Linked DNA regions of Saccharothrix violaceirubra. The protein of the gene in region 2 interacts with the protein of the main gene of each other region in a pairwise test. Links are inferred from orthologs where the notes say so. Each region holds a gene or a part of one and is shown on either strand. Other genes may lie near its edges.

Evidence for each region.
Region 1: the proteins of F4559_RS29570 (region 2) and ndk interact in binary tests that used the Escherichia coli proteins (3 or more experiments, as listed by UniProt). The link is inferred for Saccharothrix violaceirubra from one-to-one orthologs.

The regions. Positions count from the first base shown.
Region 1 is NZ_JACHJS010000001.1:5,690,746-5,701,297, reverse strand. What follows is about bases 253-3,092. They hold ndk (nucleoside-diphosphate kinase), read left to right. Parts: upstream 253-1,387; coding sequence 1,388-1,798; downstream 1,799-3,092. Other genes in these bases: F4559_RS26165 (ABC transporter ATP-binding protein), read left to right, coding at 2,453-3,092; F4559_RS26170 (GNAT family N-acetyltransferase), read right to left, coding at 1,773-2,396; F4559_RS36560 (YbaB/EbfC family nucleoid-associated protein), read right to left, coding at 253-473. In the rest of the region: more of F4559_RS36560, read right to left, coding at 1-252; more of F4559_RS26165, read left to right, coding at 3,093-3,373; F4559_RS26160 (ABC transporter permease), read left to right, coding at 3,373-4,158; F4559_RS26155 (ABC transporter permease), read left to right, coding at 4,268-5,071; F4559_RS26150 (DoxX family protein), read left to right, coding at 5,114-5,524; F4559_RS26145 (TIGR03960 family B12-binding radical SAM protein), read left to right, coding at 5,557-7,521; F4559_RS26140 (S8 family peptidase), read right to left, coding at 7,535-9,025; F4559_RS26135 (TIGR03936 family radical SAM-associated protein), read left to right, coding at 9,275-10,006; F4559_RS26130 (translation initiation factor IF-2 N-terminal domain-containing protein), read left to right, coding at 10,196-10,552. UniProt on the Escherichia coli protein: Major role in the synthesis of nucleoside triphosphates other than ATP. The ATP gamma phosphate is transferred to the NDP beta phosphate via a ping-pong mechanism, using a phosphorylated active-site intermediate.
Region 2 is NZ_JACHJS010000001.1:6,399,088-6,414,952, forward strand. Bases 12,991-15,865 are described here. They hold F4559_RS29570 (5-formyltetrahydrofolate cyclo-ligase), read left to right. Parts: upstream 12,991-14,083; coding sequence 14,084-14,647; downstream 14,648-15,865. Other genes in these bases: glp (molybdotransferase-like divisome protein Glp), read right to left, coding at 12,991-13,149; F4559_RS29565 (UTP--glucose-1-phosphate uridylyltransferase), read right to left, coding at 13,170-14,045; F4559_RS29575 (FmdB family zinc ribbon protein), read left to right, coding at 14,749-15,030; F4559_RS29580 (SAF domain-containing protein), read left to right, coding at 15,119-15,622. Also shown: molecular chaperone DnaK, read left to right, coding at 1-1,350; F4559_RS29495 (nucleotide exchange factor GrpE), read left to right, coding at 1,360-1,887; F4559_RS29500 (DnaJ C-terminal domain-containing protein), read left to right, coding at 1,894-2,811; F4559_RS29505 (chaperone modulator CbpM), read left to right, coding at 2,811-3,107; ATP-dependent chaperone ClpB, read left to right, coding at 3,098-5,728; F4559_RS29515 (thioredoxin family protein), read left to right, coding at 5,725-6,192; F4559_RS29520 (UBP-type zinc finger domain-containing protein), read left to right, coding at 6,189-6,452; F4559_RS29525 (FAD-dependent oxidoreductase), read left to right, coding at 6,449-8,140; F4559_RS35630 (hypothetical protein), read left to right, coding at 8,140-8,277; F4559_RS35635 (hypothetical protein), read left to right, coding at 8,277-8,720; F4559_RS29540 (hypothetical protein), read left to right, coding at 8,797-9,951; sepX (divisome protein SepX/GlpR), read right to left, coding at 10,457-11,104; F4559_RS29555 (GNAT family N-acetyltransferase), read right to left, coding at 11,263-11,925; more of glp, read right to left, coding at 11,926-12,990. UniProt on the Escherichia coli protein: Involved in the removal of 5-formyltetrahydrofolate.

The DNA.
Region 1 (10,552 bases), 710 kb from region 2 along the record:
TCCGGCAGGTCGTCACCCACCTGCGACTCCGTGGCGGCTTGAACCTCACCGGCGATTCGCGCGCGAGCGGCGTTCAGGGTGCTCATGAACAGGGGGCCGAGGTCGTCCGGCCGCACCGAGGTCGTCCGATCGGTGAACCGGACGTCCACCGGAGAGCCGGTGGAGTCGACGGTCACGACAACCGCGCCGTTGACGCTGGTCTCCGTCACCCGGATCCGTTCCACCTGGTCGCGCAGCGCCTGCAAGCGATCTGCCCGGCTGCGCATCCCTTCGACCCAGTCGTCGATGCTGCGCTCGGCCTGTCCCGGGTCTCCGCTCAGCAGTCCGTCCCGACGTGGCTCCGCCATACGTTGGTTATAGCCGGACGCCATCGAAGTGATCACGCGATCGGGAGATTTCCACCGGATGAGCGTCTCGGCAGCGAGTGCGATTGCCCGGAGATCACAGAGCGTCTGTATACCCTGAATCGACACTGACCTCGCCGCTCCATACGGAGAAGCGCGTCGACGTCCTGGCCGCCCGCGCGTTCCAGGCGTTCGACGAGTGGCAGCCCATCGACTCCACGCGGGCCGTCGACGGCCGTGTGTACCGGAAGTTCTCGTACGGGCCGAACATCGAGGTCTTCATCCTCGACATGCGCACGTACAAGGACGCGAACACCTCGCCGCGCGACCAGGCCGGGCACATCCTCGGCGACCGCCAGGCCCGCTGGCTGCTCGACTCGCTGAGCCGCTCGCGCGCCATGTGGAAGATCATCGCCGCCGACCTGCCGATCGGGCTGACCGTGCCGGACGGCGCCGACATCGAAGGAGTGGCCAACGGCCTGCCCGGTGCGCCCGGCGGCCGGGAGACCGAGATCGCGTGGCTGCTCAAGGAACTCAAGCGTCGCCGCGTCCGAAACACCGTGTGGCTCACAGCGGACGTGCACTACTCCGCCGCGCACCACTACTCGCCGGACCGCGCGACGTTCCAGGACTTCGACCCGTTCTGGGAGTTCGTGTCCGGGCCGCTGCACGCGGGGGCGTTCGGACCCAACACCCTGGACCCGACGTTCGGTCCGCAGGCGGTCTTCGTGAGCGCGCCGCCGGCGGCGAACACGACGCCGTTGGACGGCTTCCAGCACTTCGGCGAGGTCGAGGTGGCCGCCGACGGGCGCCTTACGGTGTGGCTGCGCGACATCAAGGGGCGCTCGCTCTGGTCCACCACCCTGGACCCACGCCGCTGACCGCGAGTCCTCCACCCGGGCACCCCGAAATACGCACTCGGACACCCTGAAACACGCACTCGGGCACAGCGGACGCGGCATCGTCCCCGGTTCCGCCGTTCCCGAGGCCCTGCGGCTACTCTTTGCCCCACACCGACCCCGTACGAAGGAGTACAGACGGCCGTGAGCGAGCGCACCCTGGTCCTGGTCAAGCCCGATGGCGTCAGCCGTGGACTGGTCGGCGAGGTGATCTCGCGCATCGAGCGCAAGGGCCTCCGACTGGCCGCGCTGGAACTGCGCACCGTCGACGAGGCCACCGCCAAGCAGCACTACGCCGAGCACGACGGCAAGTCGTTCTTCAACGACCTCGTCGAGTTCATCACCGGCGGTCCGCTGGTCGCGATCGTCGTCGAGGGCACCCGGGCGATCTCGGCGTTCCGCCAGCTCGCCGGCGGCACCGACCCGGTGGAGAAGGCCACGCCGGGCACGATCCGCGGCGACTTCGGCCTGGAGGTCCAGTTCAACCTCGTGCACGGCTCCGACTCGGTCGAGTCGGCCGAGCGCGAGATCAAGATCTGGTTCCCCGCGCTCTGAGGCCACCGGTCGAGGCGCGGCGACGGGGCGAGGACCCGTTGCCGCCCTCGGCCGAACCGTGCAGCACCGTCCCCTCCGGGTAGCCCAGCGGCAGGTACATGCGCACCGAGTCGAACCGGGTGTCGCCCACGGCGACGGAGTTGGGCAACCTGCCCCACTCCCGGAAGCCCAGGGACTCGTACAGCCCGATCGCGTTGCGGTTGTTGCCCCGCACACCCAACGTGAGCAGCTCCAGCCCCGCCGCCCTGGTCGTGGCGATCACGTCCGCCACGAGCAGCGCGCCCAGGCCCAGGCCACGAGCCCTCGGGTGCGCGGTCACGCGGCGCAGCTCGGCACAGCCCGCGAACACGCCCATGCCCTCGCCGTGCCACGCGGCCGTGCCGCTGATCACGCCGTCCACCCGCGCCAGGACGAGCCCGCCCCGGCCCCGGGTCACGTCGTCGAAGACGGAGTCCAGCCACGCGTCCGTCGCGGTCCGGTCCGGCGGGTTCGGATAGCCGATGGCACCGCCCGCCGCCACGACGTCGTGCAGCACCTCGTGGACTCCGGCGCGCAGGTGTTCGTCCGGTTCGTCGGGTCTGATGAGGTCGATCTCCACGGACCGAGCGTAAAACCCGCGGGGGATTGTCGGACCGCGCGGTTACCGTGATCCCCGTGACCACGACCCTTGTCGAAGCCAAGGCGTTGACCAAGCACTTCGGGACGTTCGAGGCCGTGCGCGGCATCGACGTCCAGGTGCGGGCCGGTGAGGCGTTCGGCTTCCTCGGCCCCAACGGTGCGGGCAAGTCGTCGACCGTGCGGATGGTCTCGTGCGTCTCGCCGCGTTCCGGCGGCGACCTGACCGTGTTCGGGCTCGACCCCGAGCGCGATGGTCCGAGCATTCGTGCCCGGCTGGGCGTCGTGCCGCAGCAGGACAACCTCGACAACGAGCTGACCGTGCGGCAGAACCTGGAGATCTACGGCCGGTACTTCGGGTTGTCGCGGTCCACCGTGCGGGCCAAGGCCGCGGAGCTGCTGGAGTTCGCGCAGCTCACGGACAAGGCCGACGCCGAGGTGGACTCGTTGTCGGGCGGCATGAAGCGGCGGCTGACCATCGCCCGGTCACTGGTCAACGAGCCCGAGCTGCTGCTGCTCGACGAGCCGACCACCGGCCTCGACCCGCAGGCCCGGCACCTGTTGTGGGACCGCCTTTTCCGGCTCAAGCAGTCCGGCGTCACGTTGATCATCACGACCCACTACATGGACGAGGCCGAGCAGCTCTGCGACAGGTTGGTGGTCATGGACGGTGGGCTGATCGCCGCCGAGGGGTCCCCGGCCGACCTCATCCGGCGGTACTCGACGCGGGAGGTGCTCGAACTGCGGTTCCCGCCGGACGGCCAGGACCCCGACCTCGTCGACGGGCTCGCCGACCGGGTCGAGGTCCTGCCCGATCGGCTGCTGCTCTACACCGACGACGGGGAGGCCACGCTCGCCGCCGTCCACTCGCGGGGTGTGCGTCCGACGTCCAGCCTGGTGCGCCGGTCGTCGCTGGAGGACGTCTTTCTCCGACTGACCGGACGGACGTTGGTGGACTGATGGCGGTCGTCCTCGGGCCCGTGCGGGCCGTGCTGGTCTGCGTCGAGCACCGGTTGACCTGGTATCGGCGCAACTGGCGGGCGTCGGTGGTGTCCAACTTCCTCCAGCCCGTGCTGTTCCTGCTCGCCCTGGGACTGGGTTTCGGGTCCCAGGTGCGGCCGGGCCCGGCGACCGGCGGGCTGCCGTACGTGGAGTTCCTCGCGCCCGCGCTGCTGGTCGTCACGGCACTCCAGGCCACGATCCAGGAGTCGACGTACGCGGTGCTGTCGGCGTTGAAGTGGGAGAAGAGGTACGTGGGCCTGGTGGCCACGCCGGTCACGCCGGCCCAGGTCCTCTACGGACACCTGGTGTGGATCGCGGCGCAGTCGGCATTGGCGACGACGGCGTTCCTGGTTGTCGCCGCCCTGCTGGGCGCGGTCACGAGCCCGCTCGCGGTGCTGGCCGTGCCCGCCGCCGTGCTCGCGGGCATGGCGTTCAGCGCGCCGACGGTGGCGTTCAGCGTGACCCGGGAGCAACCGGCCGGGTTCGGCGCCCTGCACCGGTTCCTGGTGATGCCGATGGTGTTGTTCGGCGGCACGTACTTCCCGCTCGACCAGTTGCCCGACTGGCTGCACCCGGTCGTCTGGCTGACGCCGGTGTGGCACGGCGTCGAGCTGTGCCGGGGCCTCGCGCTCGGCGGCCTGTCGCCCCTGGCCGCCCTCGGGCACGTCGCCTACCTGGCCGCGTTGGTCGTGCTCGGCACCGTGCCGGCCCGCCGCTTCTTCCACCGGAGGTTGACCCAGTGATCCGCACCCGCCCGCCGCGCGGCGAGGTCGGCGCGCCCGACCGCCGGGGTCCGCGCACCCGCGGCCCCGGTCGTCCGCCCACGCCGACCCACGCGGGGGAGGAGCGCCGATGAGCACGGGTCTCACGCTGCGGATCGTGCCGCCCGGCCTGTACGCGCGTCGGGCGCACGTCCTGGTCGAACGGTCGTACCTGGTCCACCGCCGGGCGGCGCTGTCGCTGGTGTCCGGGTTCTTCGAGCCGCTGTTCTTCCTGCTCTCGCTGGGCTTCGGGTTCGGGCAACTCGTCACTTCGGTGGACGCGCCGGGTGGACCGGTCGACTACGCCACGTACGTCGCGCCCGCGCTGCTGGCCGCGTCCGCGATGAACGGCGCCGTGTTCGAGTCGACGTTCAACGTCTTCTTCAAGTTCAAGTACGCCAAGACCTACGACGCGGTCCTGGCCACGCCCATGGGCCCGGTCGACATCGCGCTCGGCGAGGCGATGTGGTGCCTGGCGCGCGGCGGCCTGTACTCGGTCGGGTTCCTGGCGGTGATGGCCGTGCTGGGCCTCGTGTCGACGCCTTGGGCGCTGCTCGTGGTGCCCGCCGCGCTGCTGGTGGCGCTCGGGTTCGCCGCCGTGGGCATGGCCGCGACCACGTTCATGCGAACGTGGCACGACTTCGACCTCGTGCTGCTCGCGGTCACGCCGATGTTCCTGTTCTCGACCACGTTCTTCCCGCTGTCGGTGTACCCGGGGCCGTTCCAGGAGGTCGTCCGCTGGACGCCGCTCTACCACGCGATCGAGCTGGTGCGGTCGTTGGCGGCCGGGAACCTGCACGTCGGACTGCTGGTCCACGCCCTGTACTTCGTGGCCCTGACCGTGGTCGGGCTCGTGGTCGCGGCCCGCCGGATCGGCCGGTTGCTGCTGACCTGAAGCGGGTCGACACTGGTCCGACCACCACTCCGGGAGGTCATCGTGGACGTCCTCGTGTTGATCGGTCGAATCCTCTTCGTGTTCCTCTTCTTCGGCTCGGCGATCGGGCACCTCACCCAGACCGAGGCGATGGCCGGGTATGCGGCGTCGAAGGGCGTGCCGCAGCCGAAGCTCGCCACGGCGGGCAGCGGCGTGCTCATGATCGTGGCCGCGCTGATGCTGCTGCTCGGCGTGTGGGCCGACCTCGGCGCGTTGCTGCTGGTGGTCTTCCTGCTGCCGACCGCGTTCCTCATGCACGACTTCTGGAAGCAGACCGATCCCCAGGCCAAACAGCAGGAGATGATCGCGTTCAACAAGGACCTCTCGCTCGCGGGCGGCGCGCTGATGTTCTTCGGCGTCTACGCCGGCGTGGGCGCCGACCTGGGCCTGACGGTGACCGGACCGCTGTTCTGAGGTCCTCGGGCCCTGCCGTTACGCTGGAAAGCGTGAGTGCTGAGTCCGTCTTCCCCGCGCTGGAACCCCTTCTGCCGAAGGTCGCCAAGCCGGTGCAGTACGTCGGCGGGGAGTTGAACGCGACCGTCAAGGACTGGGACGGCGCGGCCGTGCGGTGGGCGTTGATGTACCCCGACGCCTACGAGGTCGGCCTGCCCAACCAGGGCGTCATGATCCTCTACGAGGTCCTGAACGAGCAGCCCGACGTGCTGGCCGAACGCACCTACGCGGTGTGGCCGGACCTGGAAGCGCTGATGCGCGAGCACGGCGTGCCGCAGTTCACCGTCGACGGCCACCGGCCGGTCGGCGCGTTCGACCTGCTCGGCGTCAGCTTCTCCACGGAACTGGGCTACACCAACCTGCTCAACGCCCTTGACCTCGCGGGCGTCCCGATCCACGCCGCCGACCGCACCGAAGACCATCCGATCGTGGTCGCCGGTGGTCACGCCGCGTTCAACCCGGAACCGATCTCCCCGTTCGTCGACGCCGCCGTGCTCGGCGACGGCGAGGAGGCGGTCCTGGAGATCACCGACCTGGTGCGGGCGTGGAAGGCCGAGGGCCGGCCGGGCGGGCGCGACGAGATCCTGACCCGACTCGCCGAGACCGGCGGCGTCTACGTGCCCCGGTTCTACGATGTCGAATACCTGCCGGACGGGCGCATCCAGCGCGTGGTGCCCAACCGCGAGCGCGTGCCGTACCGGGTGTTCAAGCGCACCACGATGGACCTCGACGCGTGGCCGTACCCCAAGCAGCCCCTGGTGCCCCTCGCGGAGAGCGTGCACGAGCGGATGAGCGTGGAGATCTTCCGGGGCTGCACGCGCGGCTGCCGGTTCTGCCAGGCGGGCATGATCACCCGTCCGGTGCGCGAACGCTCGATCGAGGGCATCGGCGCGATGGTCCAGCGCGGTCTGGAGGCGACCGGCTTCGAGGAGGTCGGCCTGCTGTCGCTGTCCAGCGCCGACCACTCCGAGATCGCCGAGATCACCAAGGGCTTGGCCGACCGCTACGAGGGCACGAACACCAGCCTGTCGCTGCCGTCGACCCGTGTGGACGCGTTCAACATCGACCTGGCCAACGAGCTGTCGCGCAACGGCCGCCGCTCCGGCCTGACGTTCGCGCCCGAGGGCGGCAGCGAGCGCATCCGCCGCGTCATCAACAAGATGGTGTCCGAAGAGGACCTCATCAGGACGGTCGGCGCCGCGTTCCAGGCGGGCTGGCGGCAGGTGAAGCTGTACTTCATGTGCGGTCTGCCCACCGAGACCGACGAGGACGTCCTCCAGATCGCGGAGATGGCCAAGAACGTCATCCGCAAGGGCCGTGAGGTCAGCGGGCGCAAGGACATCCGCTGCACGATCTCCATCGGCGGGTTCGTGCCCAAGCCGCACACCCCGTTCCAGTGGGCCGGCCAGTGCGACCCGGACACCGTCGACTCGCGACTGCGCAAGCTGCGCGAGGCCGTCAACGCCGACCGCTCGCTTGGCCGCAACATCGGCATGCGCTACCACGACGGCAAGCCCTCGCTGATCGAAGGACTGCTGTCCCGGGGCGACCGGCGCATCGGCCTGGTGATCGAACGGGTGTGGCGCGAGGGCGGCCGGTTCGACGGCTGGTCCGAGCACTTCTCCTACGAGCGCTGGGTCGAGGCCGCCGCGGCCGAACTCGGGCCGCTGGGCGTCGACCTCGACTGGTTCACCACGCGCGAGCGCGAGGAACTCGAGGTCCTGCCCTGGGACCACCTCGACTCGGGCCTGGACAAGGAGTGGCTCTGGGCCGACTGGCAGGACGCCCTCGACGAGCGCGAGCAGGACGACTGCCGCTGGACGCCGTGCTTCGACTGCGGCGTGTGCCCGGCCATGGGCACCGACATCGAGGTCGGGCCGACCGGCCGGACGCTGCTGCCGATCTCGCCCGTCGGCAAGGGTTCGCCGGTCCGCAACCCGGCGTTGACCAAGGGGTGACCCCAGGCGGCCGTCACCGCGTGACGGCCGCCTCCGCGTCCACCATCCCGTGCCCGTAGAAGCCGTTGTACTCGGAGTACCCGGTGCAGTACGCGTCCTGCACGCCGGTGCCGTTGAGGTCGTAGTCCGCCGGGCACGGCACAGTCTGCGCGCCCGCGTTGAGCATCCGTCCGAGTTCGCCCGCGCCCGCCGACGGGTGCTGCGAGGCGATCAGCGCGGCCACGCCGGACGCGTGCGGCACTGCCATCGACGTGCCGCAGGAGTAGTCGTAGCCGTTCGGCACGGTCGACAGCACGCAGCCCTGCCCGCCGTCCGCCGGCACCTGCCGCCGGTCACCGCCCGGCGCCGTGACGTCCACCGCGCCCAGCCCATACGAGCTGTACCCGGCCTTCACCCGATTGGCGCCCACGGACGAGACCGCGACCACGTTGCGCAACTGCGCGGGCAGCACCAGGCACGTGTTGTCCACGGGCCGCGGCTTGACGTCCTCGGGCGCGGCGTTCGTCGGGCTCTGCGCGTCCCGGCCCGGCTTGGTCAGGTCGACGGCCGCGTTGCCCGCCGCCGCCACGGTCAGCACGCCCCGCGCCGCCGCGTAGTCCACGGCCCGGCGCACGGCCTCGTAGACCAGCTTCTGCCCGTCCTGGTTCTGGCAGGTGAACACCCACGGGTCGATGTAGTAGCTGTTGTTGGTCACGGTCATGCCGTGCGTCGCCGCCCACATGAACCCGCACACCGCGTATTCGGGGTAGATGAACCCGTCGTCGTCGACGACCTTCACCGACGCGATCCGCACGCCCGGCGCGACGCCCGTGGTGCCCCGGCCGTCGTCGGCCGCCGCGATCGTGCCCGCGACGTGCGTGCCGTGCACCGACGTGGTCGGCGACCAGGCGGCCTCGGCGGGGTCGGCCACGCCGGTCGTGCAGCCCGCCGACAGTTCGGGGTCCAGCGCGTCGACCAGGTCGGGGTGCGTGGGGTCCACGCCCGAGTCGAGCACGCCCACCACGACGTCACGGCTGCCCGTGCTGACGGCGTGCGCCTCGGCGGCGTGGATCAACTCCATGTCCCACTGCTCGGCCGTCCGGTCCAGTGTGCCGTCCGCCGTCCGGCTGCCCACCGGTTCGTCCTCGCGCTTCTTCGCGGGCGTCCGCCGGGACCTGCCGTCGGCCTGCGCGCTGTAGGCCCGCTCCGGCCCCATCTTCGTGCCGAACCCCGGGTCGGCCGAGGTCACGACGGCCACCGAGATCTGCGGGTGGTAGGTCGCGATCGTGCCGCACGCGCCCGTGACCAGGGCGTCCGCCAGCGGGCTGCTCGTGCCCTCGTCGAACACCACCAGGTAGCGCAGGGTCGGTCCGGGCTGGATGCAGTGGGACGCGCCGACCTCGTCGGGGTCCGCCGCGGCGTACGTCGGCACCGCGATGCTCGCCGAGGCCGAACCGGGGGCGAACCCGGTCGCGAGCAACGCCACGCCGACCGCTGCCGCTCGGGCGCGGCGGAGCAGAGGCACGGGGGACCTCCAGGTGCTGGGCTGGCGGGGAGCCCGCGCGTCGGCACGCCGTCGATCGGGCCACTGGTGCCGGACGGTAGCCACGCCCGACGAACCAGACAAGCTCAACCGCGCTTGACACGACCAAGGTACCGTCCTCGTGGAGCAGGACCGTGGACCGTCGGGACGCCCATCCCGGCGGGCGTGCCCGAATACCCCGAGGGAGCAGCACTGAACCGCCAGCACCAGCCCAACCCGTCGGCCGCACCGGTGCAGAGGCTTCGGGTGCGCTACGCGAAACGCGGCCGGTTGCGGTTCACGTCGCACCGCGACATCGCCCGGACCTTCGAACGCGCACTGCGCCGCGCGGGCGTGCCCATGGCCTACTCGCAGGGCTTCAACCCCCACCCGAAGGTGTCATGGGCGAATGCCGCACCGACCGGTGTGGCGAGCGAGGCCGAGTACGTGGAGGTGCAGGTCGTAGAGGAGGTCGAGCCCGAGGCGCTGCGTGCGGCCCTCGACGCGGCCCTGCCGCCGGGCCTGGACATCCTGGAGATCGTCCAGTCGGGTGGTGGCAACCTCCCGGAGCGGATCGACGCCAGTCGCTGGCGGATCGAACTGCCCGGCGTGTCACCCGATCGGCTGGAGTTCGCGGTGGCCGCGTTGCTGTCCGCGACGTCGGTCGAGGTCGAACGGCTCACCAAGGACGGCAAACGCCTGCTCGACGTGCGGCCGGCCCTGGTGTCGGCCCAGGTCGACGGGCATTCGAGCGATGCCGGACACGATGCGCCTGGATTGTCACAACCGTGTGGGATACTCATGACGGTCGTACGGCAGACAACGCCTACCGTGCGACCCGACGACGTGCTGAGCGCGCTCCGGGTCGTCGCCGACCTGGTTCCGCCGGTCCCCGCGAAGGCGACCCGGATGGCGCAGGGCCGGCTCGAGGACGATGGCAACCTGGTCGATCCGCTCTCCCCGGACAGGGTGACGGAGGACTGACCCGGCTGTCGGAGCACCGCTGACGGCGTCGTCGCGGGAGAAGTAGACCTGCCGTACCGCGTGCCCTGGCGGCATGCGCTCGGCGTGAAGGCAAGGATTCCCGCCGCCGGCCGCGGCGGTGAGTGGACAAAAGAGAAGAGGCCCCTGCGCGGCCGCGTCGATCGACGCGCCCGGGGGTGGAGGAGCTGCATGTCGAACACGGACAGGCCTGCCGGCGGCGCCGGCGGGGGTAACGTCACATCCGCACACCCGCAGTTGGCGGATCTGCCGGCCAAGCTCAGGGTGCACGCCCTGGCGAAGCTGCTCGGCGCGAGCAGCAAGGACGTGGTCGCCGCGCTCGCCGATCTCGGCGAGACGGTGCGCAGCGCGCAGTCCAGCGTGACGCGTGACCTCGCCCTGAAGGTCGCGGAAAGCCTGCTGGACTGGGACGACATCGTCACCGGCGAGGTCGACGAGACCACCGAGGAACCGGCGCTGCCGCCCCGCGAGGTGGCCGCGCTCACCCCGTTGTTCGCGCCGCCGTCCGCGGTGTTCCTGCCGCCGACG
Region 2 (15,865 bases):
ATCGCCTACGGACTCGACTCGAAGGCCCACGAGACGGTCCTCGTGTTCGACCTCGGCGGCGGCACCTTCGACGTGAGCCTGCTCGACGTCGGCGACGGCGTGGTCGAGGTCCGGTCGACCGCCGGGGACACCCACCTCGGCGGGGACGACTTCGACCGCCGGATCGTGGACCACCTCGCCGATCGGTTCCAGCAGGAGAACGGCATCGACCTGCGGTCGGATCCCCAGGCGCTGCAGCGGCTCTTCGAAGCCGCGGAGAAGGCGAAGGTCGAGCTCAGCTCGGTCAGCCAGACCAGCGTGAGCCTGCCGTTCATCACCGCGGACAAGGACGGCCCGAAGCACCTCACGACCACCTTGATGCGTTCGGTGTTCGAGCAGATCTCCGCGGACCTGGTCGAACGGTGCCTCGGCCCGGTCAAGCAGGCGATGGCCGACGCGAAGGTGACCGCGAACGACATCGACGAGGTCATCCTGGTCGGCGGGTCGACCCGGATCCCGGCCGTGCAGAGCCTGGTCCGCAGGCTGACCGGGGGCAAGGACCCGAACATGAGCGTCAACCCGGACGAGGTCGTCGCGCTCGGCGCGGCGGTCCAGGCGGGGGTGCTCAAGGGTGAGGTCAAGGACGTCCTGCTGCTCGACGTCACCCCGCTGTCGCTCGGCGTGGAAACCCGCGGCGGCGTGATGACGAAGATCATCGAGCGCAACACGACGATCCCGGCGCGGCGGACCGAGGTGTTCTCCACCGCGGAGGACAACCAGCCCGCGGTCGACGTCGTGGTGCTCCAGGGCGAGCGGGAACGGGCCGCCGACAACCGGGTGCTCGGGCGCTTCCAGCTCACCGACATCCGGCCGGCGCCGCGGGGCGAGCCCCAGATCGAGGTCACGTTCGACGTCGACGCCAACGGCATCCTGGATGTCACCGCGAAGGACAAGGACACCGGCGCGCAGCAGGGCATCACGATCAGCGAGAGTTCGAACCTCGACCAGGCGGAGGTCGACCGCATGGTCACCGAAGCCGAACGCAACCGGTCCGAGGACCAGCGGCTGCGCGAGGAGATCGACGCGCGCAACCTGCTCGACTCGGCCGCCTACCAGGTCGAACGGACCATCACGGACACCACTGCGCCGCACGAGAAGGCGCGCGCGGAGATGCTCATCCAAGAGGCTCGTGAGGCGGTGAAAGACGCCGCTCCCCTGGACCGGGTGCGGTCGCTGACCTCCGAACTGCAGCAGATGCTGGCCGGGCTCAACGCGCCCCGGGCGAGCGGCGGCGGCAACGGTTCCGGCGGCGGCCCGCAGCAGGCGGCCGACGAGGACGACGTGATCGACGCGGACTTCGACCGGACGTGAGGCGGATCGATGGCCACCACAGGAAGTGCCGCGGAACACGAGAACCCCTCCGCGGAGATCGCCGAGGACGGCTCCCGGCAGGCGCCGGCCTCGGCGACCGGGGCGGACGAGAAGATCGCCGAGTTCGAGGACCGGTGGCGGCGGACGGCGGCGGACCTCGACAACGTGCGCAAGCGCCATGCCGCCGAACTGCGCCGGGCGACCGAAGCCGAGCGGGCGCGGGTCGCGGCGGCCTGGCTTCCGGTGCTGGACAACCTCGAACTGGCGCTCGCGCACGCCGAGGCGGACCCGTCGGGCATCGTGCAGGGCGTCCACGCGATCCGGGAGCAAGCCGTCGGGCTGCTCGCCGGGCTCGGGTACCCGCGTGACGACGAAACCGGCGTCCGGTTCGACCCGAACCGGCACGAGGTCGTCGCCGTGGTCGAGGACCCGGCCACCGAGCCGAACACCGTGACCCAGGTCGTGCGCCCCGGCTACGGGACCGATCGGCACCAGCTGCGGCCGACGGCCGTGGCGGTGTCCAGGTCGCGGGGGTGACGGCCGGTGGCCACCGACTTCTACGAGGCCCTCGGTGTCGCCAGGACCGCGAGTGCCGACGAGATTCAGCGGGCGTACCGGAAACTGGCCCGGCAGCTCCACCCGGATGTGAACTCCGAGCCGGGTGCCGAAGAGCGCTTCAAGGAGATCAGCGAGGCGTACCAGGTGCTGTCCGACCCGGAGCAGCGCAAGAAGTACGACCGGTTCGGCGCGGATTTCCGCCGGGTGCCCGACGACTTCGACGAGCGGGCGTACGCGGGTGCCGGCGGGCGGGGTGGCGGCCGTGTCCGCCACGCCCAGGCGGGGCCGGGATTCGGTGGCGGGTTCGAAGGTGTCGACATCGAGGACCTGCTGGGCGGCTTCTTCCGGAGCCGAGGCTCCGGCGGGCCGATCGCGGGGGCCGACCAGGAGGCCGAGCTCGACCTGACGATCGAGGATGCCTACCGGGGCGGGCGACGGCACTTGAGCATCGCCGGCACGGGCGCGCGCGGTTACGACGTCGAGATTCCGGCCGGCGTGCTCGACGGGCAGCGCATCCGGCTCGCCGGTCAGGGCGGGCGGGCGTCCGGGAACGCCGCGCCCGGTGACCTCCACCTCGTGGTGCGGATCAAGCCGCATCCCCGCTACCGCCTGTCCGGGCGCGACATCACGGTCGAACTGCCGGTGTCGCCCTGGGAGGCGGCGCTCGGCGCCACAGTTCCCGTGCCGACTCCCGGTGGTGAAGTGAAGGTGCGGGTCGTGCCCGGCTCGTCGACCGGACGGCGGCTGCGGCTGCGCGGCGAGGGCCTGCCCAACCCCAGGGGCAAGCCGGGCGATCTCTACGCCGAGGTGCGCGTGATGGTGCCGAAGAAGCTCGGAAAGCGGGAGCACGAGCTCTTCGAGGAGCTCGCCGCCGTGTCCGATTTCGACCCGAGGAGGACCTGATGGCCGAGTACCTGCTCGCCCACCCGGTCCGGCTCAGCCTCGACACGGTCGCCGCGCGAAGCGGACTGCACCCGGAGCTGCTCCGCCGGTTCGTCGCGCTGAGCCTCGTGGACGGCACCGCCGACTCGAGCGGGCGGCTGTGGTTCGCGCCGTCCGCCGTCGCCGCTCTCGCGCGCATCCAGCGCCTGCGCACGGGCCTCTGCCTCAACTACGCGGCCATCGGGCTCGTGCTCGACCTGCTGGACCGCATCGACGTCCTCGAAGCCCAAGTCAGGAGCCATCGGCGATGGACATGAGCAAGCTGACCCGGAAATCGCAGGAAGCGCTGCAGGAGGCCCAAAGCGTGGCACAGCGCCACGGCCACACCGAGACCGACGGGGAGCACCTGCTGCTCGCCCTGCTCGACCCGGCCGACGGCCTGGCACCCCGGCTGCTCGCGCGGACCGGCGCGGACGTCGACGGTCTCCGCGAAGCAACCGAAGCGGAACTCGCGCGGCGGCCGAAGGTGACCGGCCCCGGCGCCACCCCCGGGCAGGTCTACGTCACCCGGCGCCTCGCCGGGCTGCTGGATGCCGCCGAACGGGAAGCCAAGCGGCTCAAGGACGAATACGTCTCCGTCGAACACCTCGTCCGGGCCCTCGCGGACGAGGGTGCGAAGTCCGCGGCGGGGCGGCTGCTGACCCAGTACGGCGTGACGCGCGAATCGTTCTTGACGGCGCTGACCAAGATCCGCGGCAACCAGCGGGTCACCTCGGCGACACCCGAGGGCGCGTACGAGGCGCTGGAGAAGTACGGCCGTGACCTGGTCGCCGACGCGCGGTCGGGCAAGCTCGACCCGGTGATCGGCCGGGACGCCGAGATCCGCCGGGTGATCCAGATCCTGTCGCGGAAGACGAAGAACAACCCCGTGCTGATCGGCGACCCCGGCGTCGGCAAGACGGCGATCGTCGAGGGCCTCGCCCAGCGGGTCGTGCGCGGCGACGTGCCGGAGGGCTTGCGGGACAAGACGATCTTCTCGCTCGACATCGGCGCCCTCGTCGCCGGGGCGAAGTACCGCGGCGAGTTCGAGGAGCGGCTCAAGGCCGTGCTGGCCGAGGTCAAAGCCGAAGAGGGACGCATCCTGCTCTTCGTCGACGAACTCCACACGGTCGTCGGGGCCGGCGCCACCGAAGGCGCGATGGACGCCGGGAACATGCTCAAGCCGATGCTGGCGCGCGGTGAACTCCACATGATCGGGGCGACGACGCTCGACGAGTACCGCAAGCACATCGAGAAGGACGCCGCGCTGGAGCGCCGGTTCCAGCCGATCGTCGTCGACGAACCCTCCGTCGAGGACACCATCTCGATCCTGCGCGGACTGCGGGAGCGGCTCGAGGTGTTCCACGGGGTCAAGATCCAGGACGGCGCGCTGGTCGCCGCCGCGACTCTGTCCCACCGGTACATCACCGACCGGTTCCTTCCGGACAAGGCGATCGACCTGGTCGACGAGGCGTGCGCGCGGCTGCGCACGGAAATCGACTCCATGCCCGCGGAACTCGACGAGCTCACCCGGCGCGTCACCCGCCTGGAGATCGAGCAGGCCGCGCTGTCCAGGGAATCCGACCAGGCCGGCAAGGCGCGGCCGGCGGACCTCGACCGCGAACTCGCCGATCTTCGTGCCGAAGCGGACTCGAAGAAGGCGCAGTGGGAAGCCGAGCGCCAGGGGATCCGGCGGGTTCAGGAACTGCGGTCCGAACTGGAACTGCTGCGCCACGAAGCCGAAGAAGCGGAACGGGACTACGACCTGAACCGCGCGGCCGAGCTGCGCTACGGCGAGATCACCGAAGCCGAGCGCCGGCTTGCCGCGGAGGAAGAACGGCTGGCGGACAAGCAGGGCCGGAAGCGGCTGCTGCACGAGGTCGTCACCGAGGACGAGATCGCCGAGATCGTCGCCTCGTGGACCGGGGTCCCGGTTTCCCGGCTGCGGGAAGGCGAGCGGGAGAAGCTGTTGCGGCTCGACGAGATCCTGCACGAGCGGGTGATCGGCCAGGACGAGGCCGTTCGGCTGGTCGCCGACGCGGTCATCCGGGCGCGGTCGGGGATCCGCGATCCGCGCAAGCCGATCGGGTCGTTCCTCTTCCTCGGCCCGACCGGGGTCGGGAAGACCGAGCTGGCCAAGACCCTGGCGGCGGCCCTGTTCGACAGCGAGGAGAACACGGTCCGGCTCGACATGAGCGAGTACCAGGAGCGGCACACCGTCTCGCGGCTGCTGGGCGCTCCCCCGGGCTACGTCGGCTACGACGAGGGCGGGCAGCTCACCGAAGCCGTACGGCGCAAGCCTTACTCGGTCGTGCTGTTCGACGAGATCGAAAAGGCGCACCCGGACGTGTTCAACACGCTGCTCCAGGTCCTCGACGACGGAAGGATCACCGACGCGCAGGGCCGGACCGTCGACTTCCGCAACACGGTGATCATCATGACCTCCAACATCGGCTCCCAGCACCTGCTCGACGGGGTCACCTCCACCGGCGAGATCAAGCCGTACGCCCGCGACGCCGTGCTGGCCGAGCTGCGACACCACTTCCGACCGGAGTTCCTCAACCGCGTCGATGACATCGTGCTGTTCACCCCGCTCGGGCCGGGCGAGATCGAGCGGATCGTCGACCTGCGGTTCGACGAGCTGCGCCACCGGCTGGCCGAACTGGGCATCGCGGTCGAGCTGACCGGCCAGGCGAGGAAACTCATCGCCCGGCACGGCTTCGACCCCGTGTACGGCGCCCGGCCGCTGCGCCGGTACATCTCCCACGAGGTCGAGACCAAGATCGGCCGCACGCTGCTGCGCGGTGAACCGACCGAGGGACTGGTGATCACCGTCGACGCCAAGGACGGCGAGCTCGTCGTCACCTACAGCGGGGGCGAAGGGAGGTCCGCGGCATGAGCACCGACACCGCCGGCACGGTCGTCTGCGAACACTGCGGCCACAAGAACCGCGTCCAGGCCGCCGCCTCGGGCAAACCGACCTGCGGGCACTGCCATCAGCCGCTGCCCTGGATCGTCGACGCGGGCGACAACGACTTCGCGGAACTCGCGGAGCGGGCCACGATGCCGGTGCCGGTCGATCTCCGGGCCACCTGGTGGGGGCCCTGCCGCCAGGTCGGCCCCGCGCCGGCCCAGCCGGCCCGGGAGCGGGCCGGGAAGGTCAAGCTCGTGAGGGTCGACGTCGATAGGGCACCCGTGCTGTCCCAGCGGTTCGACGTGAAGGCCGTGCCGACGCTCATGGTGCTGCGCGGCGGCGAGGTCGTCGCGCGGCAAGCGGGCGCCGCGCCCGTCCCCGTGCTGCGCGAGTGGCTCGACCAGGCGCCGGCTCGGCCAACCTCGACCAGGGTCGGTGACGTGCGATGACCGGTGCCGTCGACCGGCATCTCGCCCTCGTCCGGGACGTGGTGCCGCGAACCCCGCAGGGCTGCGAGGAGTGCCTGATCGCCGGCACGCCGTGGCTGCACCTGCGGTTGTGCCTGACGTGCGGGCACGTCGGCTGCTGCGACTCGTCGCCCATGAAGCACGCCGGCAAGCACGCCCACGCCATCGTGCACCCGATCGTGCGCTCGTTCGAGCCCGGGGAGACCTGGCGCTGGTGCTACGTCGATCGGACATTCGTATGACCGCCTCGACAAGGATCGACCTCGGCACGCCGCTGACCGAGACCCCGGACTCCTGCGGTGCCTTCCCCCGGCTCACGGACGAGCAGATCCGCGTGCTCGGCGAAGAGGGTGAACGCCGTCCGGTCCGGGCCGGCGAGGTGCTGTACGCGCAGGGCGGGTGGCCGTCCGAGTTCTTTGTGATCTTGAGCGGCAAGGTCGCCGTCACCGAAGGAACCGGGGACGACGCGAAGGTCGTCCGCGTGCACGGCCCTCGCCGGTTCCTGGGCGAGCTCGGACTGCTCGAAGGCCTGCCCGCGTTCGTCGGCGCCGTGGCCGCCGACCCCGGCGAGGTGCTTGCCATCCCGGTGAGCGCGGTGCGGCACCTGGTGCTCGGCGACCCGGTGCTCGGCGACCTGATCCTGCGTGCCTACCTCGTGCGCAGGACCCTCCTCATCGGATCCGGCAACGGGCTGAGGATCGTCGGTTCCTGCTACTCGCCGGACACCAGGCGGCTGCTGGAGTTCGTGGCGCGCAACCGGCTCCCGTACCGGCTGGTCGACGTCGACAAGGACCAGCAGACCGAGGCGCTCCTGGAGCGCTTCGGCGTCGCCGTCGCGGACACCCCGGTGGTCGTGGTGAACGGCACCGAAGTGCTGCGGAACCCGAGCACCGCCGAGCTGGCCGGGAGAATCGGGCTGCTGCCGCCGGAACCCGAAACCGGTGTGCGGGACGTGCTCGTCGTCGGCGCCGGGCCCAGCGGCCTGGCCGCGATGGTCTACGGCGCTTCCGACGGTTTGCGGCTGTCGGCGTTCGACGCCATGGCCCCGGGCGGCCAGGCCGGGACGACGTCCCGCATCGAGAACTACCTCGGCTTCCCACCGGGGATCTCCGGCGCGGAGCTGGCCGAGCGATCGGTGATCCAGGCGGCCAAGTTCGGGGCCCGGGTCGCCGTGCCGGCCCAGGCACGCACCCTCGAAGCACGCGGCGGCCGTTACGCCGTCGGATTCGACGACGGCATCGAGATCGTTTCCCACACCGTCGTGATCGCCTCCGGTGCCCGCTACCGCAGGCTCGTCGTACCCGGCATCGAGACGTTCGAGGCGACCGGCGTCTACTACGCCGCGACTGTGCACGAAGCGCGTCGATGCCTGGCTTCTCCGGTGGCGGTGGTCGGCGGCGGCAACTCGGCCGGCCAGGCGGCGGTGTTCCTCGCGGAAGGTTCGCCGGTGGTCCATCTGCTGGTGCGCGGCGGCGATCTCGCCGCGAACATGTCCCGCTACCTCGTCGACCAGGTCGAGCAGCATCCGCGGATCAGCGTGCTCGGCCACACCGAAGTCCGTGAGCTCGTCGGCGGGGACGGCCTCGAATCCGTGGTCGTCGAGAACAACCGCACCGGCGAGCGCCGCGTCCTCGACGCCCGCGCGTTGTTCGTCTTCATCGGAGCTTCCCCGCACACGGCCTGGCTTTCGGGGACGGTCGCCCTCGACGAGGACGGGTTCGTGCTCACCGGGGCGGACGCCGAGGGGTTCCGGGACGCCGACGTTTGGCGCGGGGTGCATCGCGCGCCGCTGGTGCTGGAAACGAACAGGCCCGGGGTGTTCGCGGTGGGGGACGTACGCCACGGCTCGGTCAAACGGGTGGCCTCGGCGATCGGGGAAGGCGCCATGGCCGTCCGGTTCGTCCACGAACATCTCTCGCAGGAGGCGTGATGCCGGTCATGAGTATGGCCAACGGACTCTCACTCAACCTCGATCGGCCGGCGTGGGTGGCCGCGTTCGCCGAGCCGCAACTCCTCACCGGACAGGCGCGCGTGCACCACCCGAGGTCGCCGGCACGCGGCACCTGATGCTCGACCTGTCCCAGGTCGGGCAGGTGGACGACAGCCTGCTCGCACTCATGCACCGCGCGGAGGACAGGCTGACCGCGCTCGACGGCGTGTTCGAGCTGACCGGGCTCGCGCCGCCCGTGCTGTACGCGATGGACGACACCCCGCTGGCCGAAGTGTTTTCCTGGTACCGCGCGGTCGTCGACGACCCGAAACCGCATGCCGCGCTGTGGTCCTCACTGCGCTGCCTCCAAGGCTCGAAGACGTCGCGGAGCCCGGTTCCGCGGCCCGGTACCCGAGTGTCGTCGACACGGCCGCCCGCGGTGGGGCAGGGCCTGATCGCGGCGATCGGGGTGGTGTGGCTGCTGGTGCTGGTCGCGCGGGGACGCCGGGAGCGGCGGGGCACGCCACCGGCACGGGCCTACCGCGTGGCGACCTCCCGGCATCCGGCTCTTCGGCTCTGACCCGCTGTCCGGCCCGGCTGATCTGGCCGGCACCCGTCGGGGAAACCGGCCGCTGCCGAGGAGCGAGGTGAACCACATGAACGCGCCGCACCAGGTGGCCGTCGGGGTGCTGACCGGCGGAGGGCGGCCGGAGCGGGTGATCACGACGATCGCCGACGAGCTCCCCGAACTCTTCGCCACCCAGGTGAACGGGCAGACGTGGTGGCGGGCGGAGCACGAGGTCGACCAGCTCCCGCTGGACGAAAACGGCGACATCCCGATGCGCACGCTGTCGCAGCGGCACCGCCAGGACCGGGGCTGGGACCTGCTGGTCCTGGTCACCGACCTGCCCCGGCGCGCGGGAACCGACCCCGTCGTCGCCGGAGTCGACGTCGAGCACGGTGTCGCGATGATCTCCCTGCCCGCCCTCGGCGCCGTCCTCGTGCGACGCCGGGCACGCGCGTTGCTGGTCCGCGTGGTGCGGCAACTGGTGTCACGCCGGTCCGGGGTCGACGGCGGTCACGGCGGACACGGGACGGCGGCACGGCTGCGTGAAGTGCCGGCCCCGACGCCGCGGATGCCCGGCGAACGCCAGTCGTCGGCGACCCACCTCACTCTGGTCGGCCTGCGTGGCCGGCTGCGGCTGCTGGCCGGGATGGTCCGGGACAACCGTCCGTGGCGGCTCGTCCCGCACCTCGCGGGCGCCACCGCGGCCGCGGCCGGGACCGCCGCCTACGGCATCGTCACCAGCTCGTTCCGGCAACTCGCGGACGCGCTGTCCCCGCTGCGGCTGGCGGCGATCACCGTGGTCACCATCCTGGTCATGACGGCGTGGCTGACCGCGTACAACCACCTCTGGGACCGGCCCTCCGAATCCGCAGGGCGACGCAAAGCGCTGCTGTACAACGGTTCCACGGCCACCACACTGGCACTCGGGGTGGCGTGCATGTACGCGATCCTGTACGTGCTCTCCCTGCTCGCGGCGGCCGTCCTGATCGACAGCGGCTATTTCGCCCAGTCACTCGGGCACTCGGTCGGTGTGGGTTCGTACCTGAACCTGGTCTGGCTGTGCAGCTCGGTGGGCATCGTCGCCGGCTCGCTCGGATCAAGCCTGGAAGACGAAGAGACCGTCCGCAACGCGACCTACGGCCGCCGCGAACGGGAACGCCAGGAACGAAACCGGCGCCGGCGGGACGACCGGATATCCGGCGAAAGGGAAAACCCCACGCAGGCCGCGCGAAGCGACAAGTGACCGACGGAGTTGCAGGCGGATCACCCCGGCGACCATCCCCACCTGCGTGACCAATGAACCGTCGCGACAAGGCGGCAACGCTGATGACCAAACCAAAGAAGCGGGGACACAAGCCACGAGCCCGCGTGTCGAAGGTCCGGATTCGGGGCGTGCGACACGATTCACCACACCCGTGCAGGATCACCAAGGTTCTCGTTGACCTCGCGAGAAGCCGGCATGGCGCCCCGAATGAAGGTCCAGGCAGCTCGACGGAAGTTCTGGTAAGCGACGCAACGTGCCGCGACCAAACCCCGATACGGATGAAACCCCTGTGAGCGCCTGACCTGGGATTTCCAAGCGCTCAGGGGTTTCATCCGCAACTTCATGTGTGGAGCTGAGGGGAATCGAACCCCTGACCTACTCGATGCGAACGAGTCGCGCTACCAACTGCGCTACAGCCCCGTGTTCGGTTGTCGTCGTGCGGGGGAAGCATATCAGGCGTCGGGGGGTGGTTTCACCACCCCCCTCATTCGCCCGCGGCCCGGCGGTACGGGAGGGCGTCCAAGCCCTCCAGCTCGTCGAACGCCGGGTCTTCGTCGTCCATGTCGACGACGACCGTGCCGGGACGCACCTGGTGCTCGAAGCGCGGGCGCGACGGCTCCGGGCGGTCCTCGTCGTGCTCGTGGCGGTCGTCTTCCTCCGGGCTGCGGGCCGGGCGGCGCCGGCCCTGGGTCAGGCGGGCCTGGCGGCGGGACCGGATGTCCTCCTCGATCCGCACCTGGCGGCGCAGGTAGGCGAGGTAGCCGAACAGCGTCGCGTCGACCGCGCCGTGCGCCCACCACGCGGGCGTGAACAGCAGTCCCGCGACGAGGCCGGTGGCCAGGGCCACGAGCAGCAGGACCGCGACCACACGCCGGCGGAAGGCGTACTTCGCCTGGGCGACGGCGGCGGCGGTCTCCGGGTCGAACCCGCCCCTGCCGGGGCGGTACGGCCGGTGGACCTCCTCGTCGTACTCGTCGGCGGGGTCCTCGTAGTCGTCGAACTCGGCGTCAGGCATGGCGTCGTACTCCTCCTCCATGCTGCTGCGCGCGTCCGCGCGCCTGCGTGCCACGACGGGGACGAGGACGACCAGCCAGGCCACGACCAGACCGACCACGATCAGCGAACTCGGCATTCCCCGTCACCTCCCCCTGCCTGCGGCGCGCACTGTGCGTACGCCACGCTAGTCACAACAGTCACACCTGTGTCGGAGGCTCGCCGACCGGAATGGGTACCAAAGTGTGGTCCATCACCCACTTTCGGGCGATCCGAATAGTCCACTCAGCCCTGTGATCAGGCGCTTCGGACGTACCCCTGTGCGACCAATCGGCGCACAAGTCCCTCGGGGAAGGTCTCTTCGGCGGTCATCGCATAGCACAGGTGATCGCGCCAATCACCGGCCACGTCCAAATACCTCCGGAAGAGTCCTTCCTCCCGGAATCCCGCTTTCGCGAGCACCCGCAGGCTCGCCGCGTTCTCCGGCCGCACGGTCGCCTCAAGGCGGTGCAGTCCCGCGTAGCCGAAGCAGTGGTCGACGACCGCGGCCAACGCCGCCGTGGCCACGCCGCCGCCCGCCCGGTCGGCCGCGACCCAGTAGCCGACCCAGGCCGACCGCAGCGACCCGCGCACGATGTTGCCCACGGTGACCTGCCCGGCCAGCTCGCCGTCCACCGTGACCACGAACGGCAGCGCCTGGCCGCGCCTGGCCAACGCCTTGAGCGACGACCACTGCCCCGGCCAGGACAACGCGGCGTTGCGCTCGGCCCAGCCGCCGACGGCCGTGGGCTCCCACTCCTCCAGGTACTCCTGGTCCCGTAACCGCAGCCGCGACCACGCCGAGGCGTCGAACAGCCTCGGCGGGCGCACCGCGACCAGGCCCGCCGCGACCCGCAGCGGACCCAGCCGAGCCGGCCAGCCGGGGTGCCGACCGCCGTCCCACGCCAGACCCGCGCTCATCTATCCCCTCTGGGCCAGGAAGCTGACCAGGACCTCTTCGCCGGACGACACGTCGGTGACGTCCTCGTCGACCATGATCAGGCAGTTCGCCTCGGCCAACGACGCCAGCAGGTGCGAGCCGGACGTGCCCAGCGGCTGCACCAGGTACTCGCCCGTGTCGGCGTCGCGCAGCAGTTGGCCGCGCAGGAAACCACGCCGGCCCTTGGTCGACGTCAACGGCGAAAGCAGGCGCGCGCTCACCGCGCGTCGGTACGGGTTGCGCTTGCCCAGCGCGGCCCTGATCAACGGCCGCACCAGCACCTCGAACACCACGAGGGCGCTCATCGGGTTGGCTGGCAACAGGAACGTGGGCACGGCGTCGGGCCCGAGCCGCCCGAAGCCCTGCACGGAGCCGGGGTGCATGGCCACGCGCGTGACGTCCACGTCGCCCAGGTCGGACAACGCCGCGCGCACCTCGTCGCCGATCGTGCCGCCGACGCCGCCGGAGATCACCACGATCTCCGAGAGCAGCAGGCGTCCTTCGACGACCTCCAACAGGCGGCGCGGGTCGGCCGACTGGATGCCGACCCGGCTGACCTCGGCACCCGCGTCCCGCGCGGCGGCGGCCAGCGCGTAGGAGTTGACGTCGTAGACCTGGCCCTGGCCGGGCGTGCGGTCGACGTCGACGAGTTCCTCGCCGATCGACACCACGGACACCCGGGGCCTCGGGTGGACCAGGACCTTGTTGCGCCCCACGGCGGCCAGCAGGCCGACCTGGGCGGACCCGATCACCGCGCCGCGGCGCACGGCCACGTCGCCGGTCTGCACGTCCTCGCCGGTGCGGCGGACGAACGCGGCCGACGGCACCGGTTGGCGGACCGTCACGTTCGCCGCGTGCCCGTCGGTGTACCCGACGGGCACCACGGCGTCGGCCAGCGTCGGCAGGGGCGCTCCGGTGGCGATGCGGACCGCCTGGCCGGGTTGCAGCCGTCTGGGCTGCCGGGACCCGGCCGCGATCTCACCGACCACCGGCAGGCGCACCGGTTCCTCGGCGGCGGACTGGACGTCCACGCTGCGCACCGCGTAGCCGTCCACCGCCGCCTGGTCGAAACCGGGCAACGCGCGCTCCGCGACGACCTCCTCGGCGCACAGCAGTCCCTGCGCCTCGGCGATCGCCACCCGCACCGGTGCCGGCCGCACGGCGGCGGCGATCACCTTGGCGAGCTGCTCGTCGACTGACCTCATGTACGGCCCTTCTCCTGACTTCAGCCGATCCGGTCCCGCAGCCAGGCGGCCAGGTCGGGACCGTAGTCGGGGTGGTCCAGCGCGAAGTCGACGGCGGCTTTGAGGAACCCGCCGGGGTTGCCCAGGTCGTGCCGGCCGCCGCGGTGGACCACGACGTGGACAGGATGGCCCTCGGCGATCAGGAGCGCGATCGCGTCGGTGAGCTGGAGTTCGCCGCCCGCGCCGGGCGTGATGCGCTTGAGCGCGTCGAACACCGCACGGTCGAGCAGGTAGCGTCCGGCCGCGGCGAACGTGGACGGGGCGTCTTCCGCCTTGGGCTTCTCGACCATGCCGACGACCTGCTTGACGTCGGCGTCGTCGGTGTCGCGCACGTCGAACACGCCGAACGCGGAGATCTGGTCGCGTGGGATGTCGAACGCGCACAACACGCTGCCGCCGAACCGTTCCCGCACGCCGGCCATCGTCTTGAGGACACCGCGCGGCAGGACCAGGTCGTCGGGCAGCAGCACGGCGACGGCCTCGTCGTCGTCGGTCAGGTTGGCCTCGGCGCAGCCGACCGCGTGGCCGAGTCCGAGCGCCTTCTCCTGGAGAGCGGTCTCCACGGTCAGCAGGCCGGGTGCCCGGCGGACCTTCTCGACCAGGTCGGTCTTGCCGCGCGCTTCGAGCGTCGATTCCAGTTCCGGCTGGGGGCGGAAGTACTCGACGACCGAGTCCTTGCCGGGCGAGGTCACGATCACCAGCCGGCTCGCGCCCGCCTCGGCGGCCTCGGTGGCGACCAGTTCGATCCCGGGGGTGTCGACGACCGGCAGCAGCTCCTTGGGCACCGCTTTGGTGGTCGGGAGGAAGCGCGTGCCCAGTCCCGCCGCGGGCACGATTGCTGTCTGGAAGGCGCTCATGAAGAGCGAGCGTAACGGCGTGCGTAGGGGTAATCGCGATGACGTCCGATGAACGTGACCGGAAGACGACGGAGCGCGCACGGCTGCGCGCCGCTCGGCGTAGTGCCCCGGCGGCGCCCATGTCGGCCGAAGGGCTCGCGGCGGTGGAGGCGTTCGGCGTCGTTCCCGGTGGAACGGTGTGCGCGTATTGGGCGGTGGGCTCGGAACCGGGGTCGCGGGCGATGCTGGACGCGTTGTCGGCGTTCCGTGTCCTGTTGCCGGTCGTGGCAGGGGACGGACCGTTGGATTGGGCGGTGTACGCGCCTGACGCCCTGCGCGCGGGGCCATACGGATTGCTCGAACCTTCCGGTCCGCTGCTGGGCGTGTCGGCCGTCGCGTCGGCGGCGGTCGTGCTCGTGCCGGCGTTGGCGGTGGACCACGCGGGCGTGCGGTTGGGGAAGGGCGGCGGGTATTACGACCGGACGTTGGCGGCGGCGACGGGTGCGTTGGTGGCGGTGGTGCGCGACGAGGAGTTCGTGGAGGTGCTTCCGGCTGAACCGCATGACGTCCGGATGGACGCGGTGGTGACTCCGGGGCGTGGTGTGGTCCGTCTCCCGTTGTGACGTTGACCTGTGATGTTTGCGTGACGTACGTCGGCCGGCGCATCATCGTGCCTGGCACTCGTGACGTCGGAGTGCCAATCGTGAACCGTGGAGGGGCAACCGTGCCGACCTATCAGTACGCCTGCACCGAGTGCGATCACCGGTTCGAAGCGGTGCAGTCCTTCTCCGACGCCGCGTTGGCCGAGTGCCCGCAGTGCACCGGCAGGCTGCGCAAGCTCTACGGCGCCGTGGGCGTGGTGTTCAAGGGCAGCGGCTTCTACCGGACGGACAACAGGTCGTCCGCCACCGGTTCCTCGTCGACGACGACGTCCGCGAAGACCGAGTCCACTTCTTCCGCTTCGACGAAGAGCGAGTCCACTTCGTCCACCGCGGCGGCTTCCTGATCCCCAGGTTGTCCACAGGCCCCCGAGTTGTCCACAGCCCGGGGGCCTTCGCCCACTCCGGACCCGAAACCGCCCTACGGTCGGTCCCATGCACAACCTCCGCAAAGTCTTGGCGGTCCTGTCGGCACTGACCGGCCTGTTCCTGCTGCTGCGTCCGGCACCCCCGACCACCACGGTCCTGCTGACGACCCGCGACCTGCCGCCCGGCGTCCCCCTGGCCAAGGAGGACGTGCGGACGACGGAGATCCCCGCCACCCTGGCCCCACCGGGCGCCGCGACACCCACGTCCGCCGAGGGCAGGACCCTGGGGTCACCCGCCGGCGCGGGCGAGATCCTCACCGACGCGCGCCTGACGACCGCGGATCCGGATACCGCGACCGTGGCCGTGAAGCCGACGGACCCGGCCGTCCTCACCCTGCTGAAGCCGGGCGGGCGGGTGGATGTGGTCACGGAAACCGGCGTGCTGGCCGAGAACGCGACAGTGATCGCCGTCCACGACAACACGGTCGTGGTCCTGTCGACGGACGCCACCACAGCGGCCCGCGTGGCCACCGAGTCCCTGACCCATCCGTTGGCGGTCACCGTCCACTAACCACCGGCCTGACCACCGGGTCGCCTCCCTGGCCACCTCCAGGAGGCGACCCACCTGCCAGGATCAAGCAGGCTGGCGACGCACCACCCTCGACGCCCCAGCCCCGCCAAACCCGAATGAAAGCCGACCCAATCCCCGCCAAAACCCCAGGTCAACAAGTGTGTCTTCCCCGCGCACGCGGGGATGGTCTCCCACTTGCCTTCCAAGCGGTTTCACACGGAGTGTCTTCCCCGCGCACGCGGG